Regions from separate parts of the Pontibacterium sp. genome, predicted to be linked through region 1. Evidence: predicted binding sites of a transcription regulator. Region 1 holds the regulator's gene; the other holds the start of a gene.
What was found. The regulator PhoB, encoded in region 1, activates phosphate uptake and scavenging genes when phosphate is short. The targets are predictions, from matches to a motif close to TGTCATANNNNTGTCANA.
Positions count from the first base shown of each region.

Region 1 (7,598 bases):
AGTTTGACGTCTGGGTTGATTACTGGCTGGGGTTCCTGCCAGAGTGGGCATCGTTCCTGAGCTGGCTGCTGTGGCCGCTGTTTGCACTGCTGGTGTTGCTGGTGGTTTATTACAGCTTCACGCTGGTGGCGAATCTAATTGCAGCACCTTTTAACGGTTTCCTCTCTGAGAAAGTGGAGAAAAGCCTGAGAGGGGAAGTCGTCACCGATGAAGGTTGGCAGGCTGTATTGGCACTGATTCCACGCGCCGTCGGCCGCGAACTCTCTAAGCTGGCGTATTATCTGCCGCGTTTCCTCGCGTTGCTGGTGCTTTCTTTTATACCAGTGCTGAATATTATCGCGCCTGTATTATGGTTCCTGTTCGGGGCCTGGATGATGGCGATTCAGTATTGCGATTATCCGATGGATAACAACAAAGTCAGCTTTAAGCAGATGAAACTGCTGCTGAAGGCTAAGCGTATGACATCGGTGGGTTTTGGTGGTTTGGTACAGCTAGGGATGATGATACCGGTCGTTAACCTGATCCTGATGCCCGCAGCCGTCATTGGTGCGACCTGCTACTGGGTAGAAGAGCATGTTGAGGGGCACTATGGAAATGAAACGCGTCCTGAGCAGCCGAAGCTTGATCATTAAGCGTTGACTAGGTTGGCAATAAAAAGGCGTATTCCATGACTGGAATACGCCTTTTTCGTATCCGATCTGTGGGTTCAGCCCACATCCTCCAAATCGTCATCATTGTCGCTGACGGATACCCGTATCAGATACTCCAGCGGGAAGTGACAGGTGAAGGTGCTGCCTTCGCCTTTTTTACTGCGAATGGTCAGGTTGCCACCGTGTCGTGACAACACATGTTTGACGATGGCCAGCCCCAGACCTGTGCCGCCACTTTCGGACGAGCGGCTTTCATCAACGCGATAGAAACGCTCGGTCAGCCGGGCGATATGCATGGCATCGATACCGATACCATCATCAGTGACGGAGAAATGGCCGCCGTCCTTATCAACCCACCAACGGATCGTAATATGTCCGTCCTGCGGCGTATATCGTGCTGCGTTGTAGACCAGATTAGAGAACGCACTGTGGAGCTCGATCTCCTGACCCAGCAGGTCATGTTGCTGATCAAGTTCCAGCTCAAAGGTATGGCCTTTGTCGCGAGACAGTTCGGTGGCCGCTTCATAGATATTCTGGATCAGGCTTTGGACTTGTACCGGGTGTTCGTCCGAGACTTGTCGACTGGCCTCCAGACGAGACAACAGCAAAAGATCGGATACCAGACTCTGCATCCGACGGGCTTGTTGTTGCATCTGGTTCATACCGCGTTGCAGTGGGCGTGGCAGGTCATGATCAAGGAAGGTTTCCAGATACCCCAGAATGACTGTCAATGGCGTACGCAGCTCGTGAGAGGCGTTGGCGACGAAATCCTGACGGGTTTGTTCAAGGCGCAGCATCTGCGTGATGTCGCGGGCAACGAGCAGGCGATCTCCCGCGCCGAAGCGGGTGATCTGGTACTGCAATTCCCGATTGTGGTTGATCGGCGATGGCAGCTGGAGCGGGTCCTCATAGCTATCGCGCTTGTAGTAGCGGATAAAACGAGGATCACGCAGCAGGTTCATGACCGGTTTACCGCGATCCGCGGCTGCTTTGAAGCCGAGTAAACGTTCAGCAGATCGGTTCCACCACTCCAGGTTATCCTGTGCGTTGATGATCACAATGCCATCATTCAGCGCGGCGGAGGATTGTTGAAAGCGGTTGATCACACTGCGCAGGAACACTTCGCGCGCGGCGGTGCGTTTTTGCTGGCGGGATAGTTCATCAAACAGCTCGCCCCAATGCCCAGTGTACTCAGGGGGCTCTTCGCTGGATTTATCGCGATGTAACCATTCGGTTAGGCGACCAAATTGTTTGACCTGCAACAGAGCCCAGATAAAGAGCCCGGCGGCAAGAAACTCAGGGGGATAACCGAATACGAACCCCACAAGCAACCCCAAACCTGAGAACAGGAACAGATTACTGAGCATTGAGTGGTGGTTACGCTGCATGCTTAACCTCAGGCCACGTTGATCGAGAAGCGGTAGCCGGTACCACGAACGGTCTGTACCAGGTAATCATGACGCTCGCCCAGTGCTTTACGCAGGCGACGGATGTGTACATCGACGGTACGTTCTTCAACGTAGACGTTGCCACCCCAGACCATGTCCAGCAACTGGCTGCGGGAATAAGCGCGGTCCTGATGGGTCATAAAGAACTGCAACAGGCGGAATTCGGTCGGACCCAGATCAATGGGATTTCCCTCTGCGCTGACACGATGCGAGACTGGGTCCAGCGTCAAGCCATCCACAGAAACCGGTTCTTCTACACCTTTAGGTGTCGTGCGGCGCAATACGGCTTTCAGGCGTGCAACCAGCTCACGGGGGGAGAAGGGTTTCGTAATAAAATCATCCGCTCCGGATTCCAGTCCTTTGATTTTATTCTCTTCCTCACCTTTTGCCGTCAGCATGATGATCGGCATATCGGCGGTCATCTCATCTTTGCGTAAGCGGCGGGCGAAGTCGACACCACTGGTACCGGGCATCATCCAGTCCAGCAGGACCATATCCGGTTTGTTATCTACGATCAGTGCGTGTGCCTGGTTAGCGTTTTCCGCTTCAAGACATTCGTAACCGGCCATTTCCAGTGCGACTGCGATCATTTCGCGAATTGGCGCTTCGTCGTCAACGATCAGCACCTTTTTCGTAGAAGACATGACGTCTGCCTCATTCAGGGTTGTTTAAAGACCGCATCATTACAAGACAATATTGTTACACTAATATGACGTTGATCGTATTTCCATCGCGTAGAGGCATATAAAGTAAAAATCTAGCCTGATCAGTGGCTTTACGCACTCAGATAGTGCGCAAAAATACCCGCAAAGATAATCAAACCGACGTAGTGATTATTGAGAAAGGCCTGGAAGCAGGGATCGCGTTCGCGGTGGCGAACCTGATATTGCTGTCGGATAAAGAGGGCAGCGGCCCCTGTCAGTCCTGCGAAAAACCAGACGGATAGCTGCAGATGCAGACCCAGCCCGATGAGCAGAGCCAACGTGATCATTTGCAGGATGGCGACGATCAGTTTATCCGCATCCCCAAATAGAATAGCGGTCGATTTCACACCGATCTTCAGGTCATCATCGCGATCTACCATCGCATAGAGCGTATCGTACGCCACGGTCCAAAGCAGTGTGGCGGCATAGATCAACCATGCATACCAAGGCACAGTGCCTGTGACGGCACTGAAGGCCATCGGCACGGCCCAGGCAAACGCTGCACCCAGGACTACCTGAGGGAGATGGGTGTAACGTTTCATAAACGGGTAAACCGCGGTCAGCGCGACAGCACCGAAGGAGAGCAACACCGTCTGCCAGTTGGTAAATAGCACCAATATAAACGCCAGCAACATCATGCCGCTGAACAGCATAACAGCCTCTTTCGGCGTCACCCGGCCACTCGGAATGGGGCGTTGAGCGGTGCGTTTAACATGACCATCGACTTTGCGGTCGGCAAAGTCATTGATAGCACAGCCCGCTGAACGGGTCAGAAAAGCACCCAGTGTGAAGATAAACAGTAGCTTCAGGTCAGGGATGCCTTCAGCGGCAATCCACAGTGCCCACAGCGCTGGCCACAATACCAGGTAGGTACCGATGGGTTTGTCCATCCGCATCAGTTGAACGTAAGCGGATAACTTCTCTTTTAAGCTGAAGGGTTGCTGTGCCTGTGACTGCATATGGGCTGCTTCTTGTGGTTGGTGAGCCTATTTTACCTGTTGCAGGGCGGGCAGAAAAACCTCGCAGACCAGCAACGGTTTATCGGATAGATAGAATAGTGAGCGACGGGCCCAAACATCGGTCCTTTTATCTTGCAAACGTAAGCGGCTGATTTGCAGTGGACCCCGGCGCATCGTGGGATCGGTAAACAGCATTGACCCCAGTGAACGGTTGCCCAGTAACTTTAACGTCCGCTGACGTCCGGTCAGGGTGGTAGCAGGCACAATGGTACGTGCATAAACCCACGGCTGTCCCTGGCCGATCAATTGAACTTCGCGGATCAGTGCGTTTTCGCGGCTGTTCATCCGTAAGGCTTTTGCTTCAGACCGCGTGGGTCGTTGCCAACCCTGACTGACAACCTCAACCCGGAAGTCGCCCTTGCTCAGCTCAATCAGGCGCTTTGTCAGTGATCCTGAGTCGGTCAGCCAGCTACGCCATGCCTGTGGCGCCTGTGTCATACTGGGGCGACGCAGGGAGCTCCAGCGGGTATCAAAGTTAGGTTGAGTCAGAGCTCGGGCTATAGGCACAGCAATATTTCCTTCAAAATCTGCGCGTATGTTATCACCGGCAGGGCGCAAAAGTCTGCTGTACGTCAACTCTCTGGCGATCTGGCCTTTGCCTGTTGGGGACCATCAGGTAGCATCGCCGCTATGAATACCAGACACTCACTCAAGTATTGTCCTGAAAATGCCGAAGCACTTACCCGTCAGTGGGTCGAGTCGATGGTGGTGGGCCTTAATCTCTGTCCATTTGCTGCGCCTGTGGTGAAGCAAGCAACGATTCACTATGCCGTTGAACAAGGTGATAAAGATGAGGCGGTGATTCAGGCATTTCTCGCTGAACTGGACCGTATTCAGGCGAGTGAAGAGGATGAGCTGGCAACGACTTTGCTGGTGACGCCGAATGCGTTACCGGATTTCGAGCAGTACTTGGATATGCTGGATATATTGCAGGGCTTATTGGACCGCTCAGGGCTGGGCGGTGTCTTTCAGCTGGCGAGTTTCCATCCCCACTATCAGTTTGCCGGGGTCTCCGCGAACGATATTACCAACTGGACCAATCGCTCCCCATTTCCCTGTTTCCACCTGATTCGCGAAGGCATGATGACGCGGGTATTGATGAATTATGGTGATCCGGATGACATTCCGGAGCGCAATATGTCGTTGATGCAGAAGTTGGGACGGGAAGGGTTAATCGAGCGTTATCCGCCGTATGCGGATTACATCCGCGACTAACCCCGTTCTATTGCTGATTTTACATCTGGACTAACTGGCGACGCAGTTACGACCGTTATTCTTCGCTTTGTACAGGGCATCATCTGCAATCTGAATCAGATCCCGCGGACTGCTGTTGTCAGCGGGATTCAGGCTGGCAATTCCCAAGCTGATGGTGACACATTCGGCTGCGGATGACTTGGTGTGGGCAATCGCCAGATCTTCCACGGTTTTACGGATTTTCTCCGCCAGCACTTCTGCGCCTTGCTGATCGGTTTCCGGCAGCAGCACAACAAACTCTTCACCGCCAAAGCGGCAGACCATATCCTGCGCACGTTTCACGCTCTCGGTAATAGCGGTCGCGACATGCTGCAGGCAGCCGTCGCCGGTGAGGTGACCGTAATGATCGTTGTAGTCTTTAAAGTGGTCCACATCCAGCATGATCAGGCTCAGAGGCTGCTTCGAACGTTGGCCGCGCAGCCACTCAACTTCCAGGCTACGCTCAAACTCGCGGCGGTTGTAGATCTGGGTCAGGCCATCAATGCGGGCGGCCCGTTCCAGCAGGTCATGGCTGCGTTTAAGCAGCAGCAAAGTACGGATACGGGCTTTGAGAATACCGCTGGCCCGGTCTTTGACCAGATAATCGGCTGCGCCGGTTTCGTACACTTTGATCTCGTCCGCATCAGACAAGGTATCGCCAACCAGTGCGACAGGGGTATGGCTCTCCGATGCCTGATGCACGATCTCCGTCGTATCTTCCAGCATCTGTTGCCAGTGATTGATACTGTTCAGCAGAATCAGATCCGGTGTTTCTCCGGGCTTATTGAGCATGCCGCGCAGTTCTTGTACCGATGCCGGTAGCAGGATGTTGTAGTCTTCACGCACCGATGCAATGACGTTCCAGATCGACTGTACGCCGTCGTGTCCGTAAAAGGCGATGGTTTGCTGATCACGCCCATGGCACTGATCAAAGCTGCCAACCGGCCCCGGCGGCTGTTCTCCGCCAAAGAATGCACTGATATGTTCCTGACTGGGCAGTCCGAGCAATGTGCGTTCATCACTATCGGTGGTCAGTACCGGAATACGCAGGTTGTAGCTGCCACGTTCCCATTGCTGCTGCCAGTTCTGCAGGCACAGTTCATGGTTTTCTTCGATCGATAGCTCACCCGGAAGGCCAGCTTCCACAATGCAGTCGTAGATCACGGCAGTAGAGCTGATATCTTTGCCTTCAATCCAGAGTGCGCGGTAGAGGTTGGTCAGTAGGTCGAGCGCTTTAACTTCGTCGATTTCGCGGGCGGCAATAACACACAGAATGGCAAAGCGGCTGTCGCTTCGCAGGGGAGGCAGTGCGACTTGTACCTGAGGTGCACGGCTGCGCACGGTAAATACTTCGCTGGCCAATTCAGCCTGACTCTCGGGCGTCGCATTAAATACGCTGATATCGGGGGCATGTTCGATCAACCGCCAGTCAACCTGTTCTAGCAGGTCCATAGCGTGCAGTTGTTCCTGCATGGCATAACAGAAAGGGCAGTTCAGATCGGCGTAGACCACGTATTGCAGCATGTTGGTTCCCTGAGTGTTAACACAGCACTAGGGCAAAGTTACCACAAGTGATGGGTGGCAAGTCCAGTAATAAAACGAGCGTTTACCCGAATGGCTAGTCGGGTAAACGCTGGGGGGCGGGCGCTGCAATGTTTAGGCTTATCCTTCGCTCTGCTGAGCGGCCTCTTTCATCTCTTTCAACGAGGCGTGACGGACATCCTGACCACTGACCAGATACACCAGATGCTCAGCCATATTGCAGGCATGGTCACCGATGCGTTCCAGGCTGCGCAGTACCCAGATCACGTTCAGGCTGCTGGAGATCGCACGAGGATCTTCCATCATGTAAGTGATCAGGGAACGCATGGCCGTGCGGTATTCCTGATCCACAGCTTTGTCCTGTTTAGCTACACGGTATGCCAGTTCAGTATCGCTGCGGGCAAAGGCGGTCAGTACATCTTTCACCATTTCACGGACCAGATTGCCGATGTGACGGACTTCCTGATAACCGCGCTGGGAGTTGCCATCGTCGGCCAGATCAATGGCGTGGCGACAGATGCGGCTGGCTTCATCGCCAATGCGTTCCAGATCGGAGACCGCTTTGGAGATCGCTGTGATCAGGCGCAAGTCGCTAGCCGCAGGCTGGCGGCGGGCAATGATCGTGGTGCACTGTTCGTCGATCAGCAGTTCCATATCGTTGGTTTGCTGATCGGTACGGCGCGATTTTTCTGCTAGGTCAGCATCACCTGTTAGCAGTGCTTCTACAGCGTCGTTAACCTGGCGCTCTACAATACCGCCCATGGTCAGAAGCTGGGTGCGAATCTGTTCCAGCTCGTCGTTAAACTGCTGTGATATGTGGGTGGAGTAGTTGTCTTCAAAATTCACGTGTGTGTTCTCCATGCATGCAGTTACACAGTTATAGACCAATGGGGATACGTGCGCATCCCCGCTTCAGCAAGCAGCTGGGTCTTAACCGTAACGACCTGTAATGTAGTCTTCGGTCTGTTTCTTGGTTGGATTGGTGAACAGCGTATCGGTTAC
Region 1 is NZ_JBFGYC010000006.1:19,279-26,876, reverse strand. Features, by position in the region: gene cysZ (sulfate transporter CysZ) at 1-632, shown strand, start outside; gene phoR (phosphate regulon sensor histidine kinase PhoR) at 707-2,038, opposite strand; gene phoB (phosphate regulon transcriptional regulator PhoB) at 2,047-2,742, opposite strand; gene ubiA (4-hydroxybenzoate octaprenyltransferase) at 2,874-3,761, opposite strand; gene ABYW01_RS01000 (chorismate lyase) at 3,789-4,328, opposite strand; gene ABYW01_RS00995 (DUF1415 domain-containing protein) at 4,452-5,036, shown strand; gene ABYW01_RS00990 (diguanylate cyclase domain-containing protein) at 5,067-6,578, opposite strand; gene phoU (phosphate signaling complex protein PhoU) at 6,717-7,442, opposite strand; gene pstB (phosphate ABC transporter ATP-binding protein PstB) at 7,527-7,598, opposite strand, start outside.

Region 2 (7,598 bases), on a different contig from region 1:
GCACCGCGGCGAATAGCAGCATCATCGGAAGGGCTGCGAGGGGGAAAAAATTAGTAATGACCTGGTAGAGTATAAACAGACCGAATGCGATCAGGCGTCCTTTGAGAATCTGCATCGGCAGGGCGGTATACTCGAAACTGGAACCGCCTAGGGTGGTATGTCCGTAGAAGTATTGATGCGTGCGGACTTTGGCCCAGGCTGAGTAAATACCCAGTGTCAGAATGGTCAGGCAGAGGTTGACGATCCAGATACGGAAGAATTCACCGGCTTTGCCGTGAAACTGAAAATCGAGTACCTGAGGCTTCTGTATAGCGAGCTTGGGCTGAACAGGCTTGTTCATGGTTGATATTCCTTAATCAGTCAGAAGAGGCCCCATCCCGAGGCCGTCATTAAATCGGATCAAAACAGCGCTCGGTTTCAAAGTAGTTTGGCAAAGACTTTGGAATTCCGCTGCAAATTGTAGAGTGACTTTTTCTCGGTTGGCAGAGAGCCTACCGGCACCTCTTTGAATCCACGTTCCACAAACCAGTGTGCGGTGCGGGTCGTCAGTACAAACAGCTGCTCCAGCCCCTGCAGGCGTGCCTGTTTTTCCACCGCTTGCAGCAACATATCGCCGCGATCTCCGCCCCGGTACTCCGATGAGATCGCCACGCAGGCCAGTTCGCCGGTTTTTTCCTCCGCGAAGGGATAGAGCGCAGCGCAGCCGATAATCGCACCATCACGTTCCACCAATGTGAAACGTTCGATTTCGCTCTCCAGCAACTCGCGGGAGCGACGCACCAGAATACCCTGCTCCTCCATCGGCTGGATCATCTCCAGCAGACCGCCAACATCTTCAATGCTGGCCTGACGAATTTGCTCGTAGGACTCCTGCAGCACCATCGTGCCGGAGCCTTCACGGGTGAATAGTTCGGTGATCAGCGCGCCATCTTCCTGGTAGCTGATCAGATGACAGCGATTCACACCTTCACGACAGGCTTGTACCGAGGCCAGTAAGTTACGTGACAACTCCGTATGGGGTTTATCGCTTTGCTCCAGCCCTGCCAGATAGCTGCTCACCAGCCGTTCGGCTTTCCGCGTGAGGACTTCACTGCGCAGTTGCTGTTTGCTGTCGAGTACCCCTTTGTCCGCGCCAAACAGCAGTAGCTTGTCGGCGTTAAGCGATACGGCGGTGCGGGTGGCTACATCTTCTACGGCAAGGTTAAAAATTTCGCCGGTCGGTGAGTAACCCAGGTGAGATAGCAGGACGATATTGCCCTGATCCAGATGTTGATTGATCGCTTCGCTGTCGACCCGGCGAACCTCACCGGTATGTCCCAGATCCACGCCGTCATCAACGCCGACCGGACGCGCAGTCACAAAGTTGCCCGACACAACACGGATACGGGCACCGTGCATGGGGGTGTTGGACAAGCCCATCGACAGCCGTGCTTCTATCTCGGTGCGCACCGAGGCCGCGGCCTCAATCACACAGCGCAGCGTCTCAGCATCGGTGACGCGGCGGTGATGATGCAGTTGTGGTTTCAGCCCTTGTTGGGCCAGACGGGTCTCAATTTGTGGACGCGAGCCGTGCACTAACACCAGTCTTACGCCGAGACTATTCAGCAGCGCAATGTCATGGACGATGTGGTCGAAGTTGGGGCTGGCCACGGCTTCGCCACCCAGCATCAGCACAAAGGTTTTACCCCGATGTGTATTGATGTACGGCGATGAGTGGCGGAACCAGTTAACGTATTGTTTTATATCGTTTATCACAGGCAGTACTTGGCGATCATTTGCTCTAATATCGCAACTGTAGGCTTAATCTGGTCAAAAGCCAAATACTCGTCTGGTTGGTGTGCCTGATCAATTGATCCAGGTCCCATGACAATCGTATCCATGCCCAGATCTTGAAGGAACGGTGCTTCAGTGCCAAATGCCACACTTTGGGCCGTATAGCCCGTGAGCTTTTCGGCAGTTTGTACCAGTTCAGAGCTGGCGTCATTCTGAAACGGCGGAATGCCCGGGAACAGTGATTCAGAGGTGATCTGTACGCCGAACTCCTGTTCCAGCGGTTTAACGCGCTGCGCGACCGTTTCACGTAAATTATTGAGGTTCATGCCCGGCAGTGGGCGCAGATCGTATTCGAGATCACAGTGGCCGCAGATCCGGTTAGGGTTATCTCCGCCGTGCACACAGCCCAGATTCAGCGTCGGTACGCTAACGGTAAAGTTGCTGTTGCTGTAGTCCCGCTGAAGTTCCTGACGAAAGTCGATCAGCTTGCCCAATACAGAGTGCATCGCTTCCAGCGCGTTGGCGCCCAGAGAGGGATCAGAAGAATGACCTGCGCTGCCTTTGATGCGAATGCTCTCCATCATCATGCCTTTGTGCATGTACACCGGACGCAATCCTGTTGGCTCACCGATGACTGCATAGCGCGCTTTCGGTTTGCCGGCTTCTGCCAGCGCACGTGCGCCGTTCATCGAACTTTCTTCATCCGCCGTGGCGAGAATAATCAGCGGTTGCTGCAGAGGCTGTTCGAGGAATTTTTTCGCCGCGGTAATTGCCAGTGGGAAAAAACCTTTCATGTCGCAGGTACCCAGCCCGTAGAACCGATTATCTTTTTCGGTCAATCGGAACGGATTACTGGCCCAGAGTTCATCGTTGTAAGGCACTGTATCGGTATGGCCTGACAGGACCAGTCCCCCCGGACCACTGCCCAGTGTGGCGATCAGGTTCGCTTTATTGGGCGCCCCCGGAATGGGCATGACTTCGGTTTTGAAGCCCAGATTGGATAACCAGGTTTCCAGCTTTTCGATGACGTCGAGGTTGCTTTGATCAAGGCTGGGGTTGGTACAGCTGACCGATGGACTGGCAATCAGTTCGGCAAGCATCGTAACAATATCGGGGCATTGATGGTTGGACATGGAGTCTCCGTTCTTCTTGTTATATGACCATCCCCATGACAGCAAACATGGGTGGGCGTCCGTATGGAATACCTTATTGTGCAACCATCAGGGACGAGGGTCTACGCTGGTCGGTGAAAAGTCTTAGATTCGTGTGCGGAGAGCGACAGGAAAGAAAAAGGATTTGAGGAGGCAGAAGGGAAGTTTGAAGAAGGGAAAACCTAAAGGAGCAGACGGCACTCGGTACCGTCTGCTCAACGGGGTATTAGCTAAACATGCCTTTGAACATAAAGAAGAACATGATTGCCAGACCCGCACCCGCAGGCAGGGTTACAACCCAGGATACGAAAATCGTGCCGACGACACGCAGGTTCAGTGCAGCCATACCACGCGCGATACCTACACCCAGTACAGCGCCGACCAGAGTGTGAGTCGTGGAGATCGGCAGACCGGTGCCAGATGCCACAACCACAGTCGTTGCAGCGGCCAGCGTTGCAGCAAAGCCACGGCTTGGTGTCAGCTCGGTAATGTTGTTACCAACAGTTGCGATAACTTTATGGCCGTACGTCACCAGACCGGCAACGATACCTGCGCCACCCAGCAGCAAAATCCATGCTGGCATGGCGGACTTCTGCAGCACTTCACCGCCAGCAGATACAACACCGACAATCGCAGCCAGAGGACCTACAGCGTTCGCAACATCGTTAGAACCGTGGGCGAAAGCCATTGCACACGCGGTGAACATCATCAGGATGCCGAACAGTTTCTCAACACTGGAGAAATGGTATTCTCGATCCGCATCCGCATTGGGCTGGATCTTCTTCAGCATCATGGTGCCGATAAACATGGTGAAGAGACCAAATACGATGGAGATAAGTGCACTCTGACCCCAGCTCAGATCAAGCCCAACGTGCTTCAGACCTTTAGTAAAGGTCACCATCGCGATGATAAAGCCCACCATGAAGATGTAGAACGGGATATATTTCTTCGCGTTCTTAAATGGATCTTCGGTGTCGAGTATCAGCTTCTGCACCGTTCGGAAGAGGAAGAACGATATGACCCCGGCGGTCAGAGGAGAGACCACCCAGCTCGCAACGATCTTAGCGACTTTGCCCCAGTTAACCGCATCAGCAGAAATCCCCACGGCTGCAAAGCCTACAATCGCGCCGACAATCGTATGTGTCGTAGAGACCGGCCAGCCAAAGTAAGTCGCGACGAGCAGCCATGTACCCGCTGCCAGCAATGCCGCCATCATACCGAAGACCAGTAGTTCAGGTGTACCGGAGAGCAGTGCGGGGTCGATAATCCCTTTACGAATGGTGGCGGTTACTGCACCACCTGCCAGGTATGCACCGGCGAATTCGAACATGATGGCGATGATAATCGCCTGTTTCAGGGTCAGTGCTTTAGAACCAACCGAGGTGCCCATGGCGTTTGCGACGTCGTTTGCGCCAACACCCCAAGCCATGAAGAAACCAAAAATACACGCAAGGATGACAATCGTGTCACCATACTGAGCGATGATATCCATGAGGAATAATCCTGAAAAAACTTAAGAATTAACGAGCCATCAGCAGCTGTAAACGGCTGCCAACCTGCTGCGCGCGATCCGCCAGATCACCGATCCAGTTAATGATCTGATACAGGAACATCACATCAATCGGGTTCATATCTTTTTCGATCTGGAACAGTTCGAAACGGATGCCGCGTTCCAGTTCATCGGTGCGGTGCTCCAGATCATCCAGTTCACCGATCATCTTCTCGACCAGATCGACTTCATGACCACTGAAACCACTGGTCAGCAGTTCATCCAGTTCATTCAGAGCAACCAGTGCTTTTTCCGACGTACTGAGGGCTGCGCGGACGAAATCAGTCATGTGGGGTTGAATCGGTTCCGGTATTGCCATCTGGCGACCGAGCATCAGGCCCGCAATATCCTTGGCACGGTTCGCGATCTTGTCCTGCATGCGCAGCAGTTCCAGCAGGTCCGTACGGGGTACCGGCAGGAAGATGCTCTTAGGCAGGTGTTGGCGAACCTCCTTTTTCATTACATCAGCTTCGCCTTCCAACGTTGCGATACGGTGCTGTACCTGAGAAGCAGTTTCCCAGTCATCAGCTTTTACCGCTTCGAAAAATGGAATTAGCTCTGAGGCACATTCCTGTGCTTTTGCAATGTGTTCCTGCATCGGCTTAAACGGCGAGCGCGCAAACATCTGCAAGATCGGATTATTGGTTACCATGGGCGTTAACCTGTGAGTGTAAAATTTGCGCGCCAGTATAAAGTGGCCTGTCATATGTTTGTAGTTGTATATACACGAAATATTCATGAAATTGACATCAAACTGACGCAAATCGAATTTGGACCCAAGACTGGGTTAGACTGTCGCCTGAAGTAGAAGGAAACTGTGGGTTATGGCGAAAGAAATCGAGTTAAAACTGAGTGTCAGTCGACACCACATTGAGTCTCTGAAGCAGCAGCCGTTGTTTCAGTCTCCGCAGGTGATAGATCAGGGCGCTAAGGCGTTGAAAAATATCTATTTTGACACGCCGGAACAGGATCTGACGCGGGAGCGGGTAGCACTGCGCATCCGTGAGAAAGAGGGCCGCTATATCCAGACGCTGAAAACCAGTGGTAAGGCTGAAGGTGGTTTGCATCAGCGCGCTGAGTGGGAGTGGTATGTTGATCAGCCTGAACTGGACTTTGAACTGCTGAAGCAAACCGAATGGCCAGCTGCGTTAAACGATCCGGCATTACTGGCGCGGATCAAGCCGGTCTTTGCCACGGACTTTATGCGTAATACCTGGCTGTATGATGGTGTTGGTGATGATGGTGAGCGTTTACTGATCGAGATTGCACTGGATCGCGGCCAGGCATGGATCGGGCAGGGTGAAGAGCGCAAACACGACGAAATCTGTGAGCTTGAGCTGGAATTGATGGCGGGCAGCCCAGCAGGCCTGTTTCAGGTTGCGCTGGAGCTGGGGCAGCAGATTCCACTGCTGAGTTCTGATGTCAGCAAAGCACAGCGCGGGTATCGACTCTGCGCGCCTGAGAGTTATCAGGTGCGTGAGCCTGAACAGAGCTTTGTCGAAGATGCGACGCTGGAGCTGGCGTTCTGTCAGATGTTGCAGCGTGAACTGATGCTCTGGCCGCAGTATCTGGAAGCCTGGCAGTTTACCCGTGACTGGCAGTATGTGACGTTGGCGCTGGAGTCATTGCGCAACATCGGTGGGCTGTACGAAAGCTTCAGCGATATCATTCCGGCTGACCCTGAAGGTGATCTGGACCCGTTGCTGACAAAGCTGATTCGCCAGTTACGCGATGTGGATGCTTGGCATCGTACTGCGGGTCTGATGAACGGCAATGGTCAGGCGTGGCAGCAGGAAGCGCAGAAAAAAGCGGAAGATCGTATGGAGGTGCTGTTACAGACCGTGGGTCTGGGGCAGATCGCCCTGCAGATCGGTTTGCAGCTGGTTTCATTGAGTTGGCGAACACGCTGGAGTGAGGAACACCAGCAGCGTGCGCAACGAAGATTGAATCTGGCGTGACAAAGCTCATGACCTCAGCTGTAGAGATTTGATAGGCTGGGGTCATGTCCGGTGAGCATTTTGGTTGTATCGCCTGCCGGTACAGCTGAACTCGCCGGGCTTTGATCTGATATGGCCCGGTTTGGACTCTTTTGGGAGAGCAAACGGACCATGTACACAGCGCTAACCGATACGGTAACCGAGTCACTACACCCCCTGCTGGAGCAAAACTGGCAGCGTTTTGAAGACAAACTTAACGCAGTAGAAGGGGTATCCCCCGAACTTTTGACTGAGCTGACGCGTGTGAGCGTAGGCAGTGATTTTGTATCTGAGCAACTCAGTCGCTCTCCCGTCCTGTTACAGGACCTGCTCACCAGCGGTGATTTGCACCGCAGTTACGAGCCTGACTATTACGAAACTGCGCTGACACAGCGTTTATCCGACATTGACGCCGAAAACGATCTGCATCGTGAGTTGCGTTTGTTCCGTAACCGCGAACAGGTACGCATTATCTGGCGTGATCTGACCCGCCGCGCGGATATGCGTGAAACCACCCGTGACCTGTCTTTGATGGCAGACGCCTGTATCGATGGTGCGTTGAACTGGTTATATGATTCGGCGTGTGAACGCTGGGGCACACCTTATGGTATCGGCGAGAGCGGTGAAAAAGAGCAACAACGCCTGGTTGTGATGGGTATGGGTAAGCTGGGCGCGAATGAACTCAATCTGAGCTCCGATATCGATCTGATCTTCTCGTTCCCGGAAAACGGTCAGACGGATGGCGAGAAAAAGTGCCTGGAGAATCAGGACTTCTTTATCCGCGTAGGCAAAAAACTGATTCAGGCGCTGGATAATATGACCGTGGATGGTTTTGTATTCCGCGTTGATATGCGTTTGCGTCCGTTTGGGTCGGCGTCTCCGCTGGCAGCCAGCTTTGATGCGATGGAGCTGTACTATCAGGAACAGGGGCGTGACTGGGAACGCTACGCCATGATTAAGGCGCGTATCGTTGCCGGTGACAAAAAGGCCGGGGCGCAGTTGATGCAGCGCTTGCGCCCCTTTGTTTATCGCAAATATATCGACTTCAGTGCGTTTGAGTCTCTGCGTGAAATGAAGGAGATGATCAACCGCGAAGTTCGTCGTAAAGGGCGGGAGCAAAATGTAAAACTCGGCTCAGGCGGTATTCGC
Region 2 is NZ_JBFGYC010000024.1:8,309-15,906, forward strand. Features, by position in the region: gene ABYW01_RS02830 (YjgN family protein) at 1-340, opposite strand, end outside; gene argA (amino-acid N-acetyltransferase) at 418-1,755, opposite strand; gene argE (acetylornithine deacetylase) at 1,752-2,906, opposite strand; gene ABYW01_RS02845 (inorganic phosphate transporter) at 3,151-4,416, opposite strand; gene ABYW01_RS02850 (TIGR00153 family protein) at 4,445-5,125, opposite strand; gene ABYW01_RS02855 (inorganic triphosphatase) at 5,298-6,431, shown strand; partial or broken gene glnE (bifunctional [glutamate--ammonia ligase]-adenylyl-L-tyrosine phosphorylase/[glutamate--ammonia-ligase] adenylyltransferase) at 6,582-7,598, shown strand, end outside.
Region 2: the regulator PhoB is predicted to act here: its motif matches at 5,174-5,191, upstream of ABYW01_RS02850 (TIGR00153 family protein).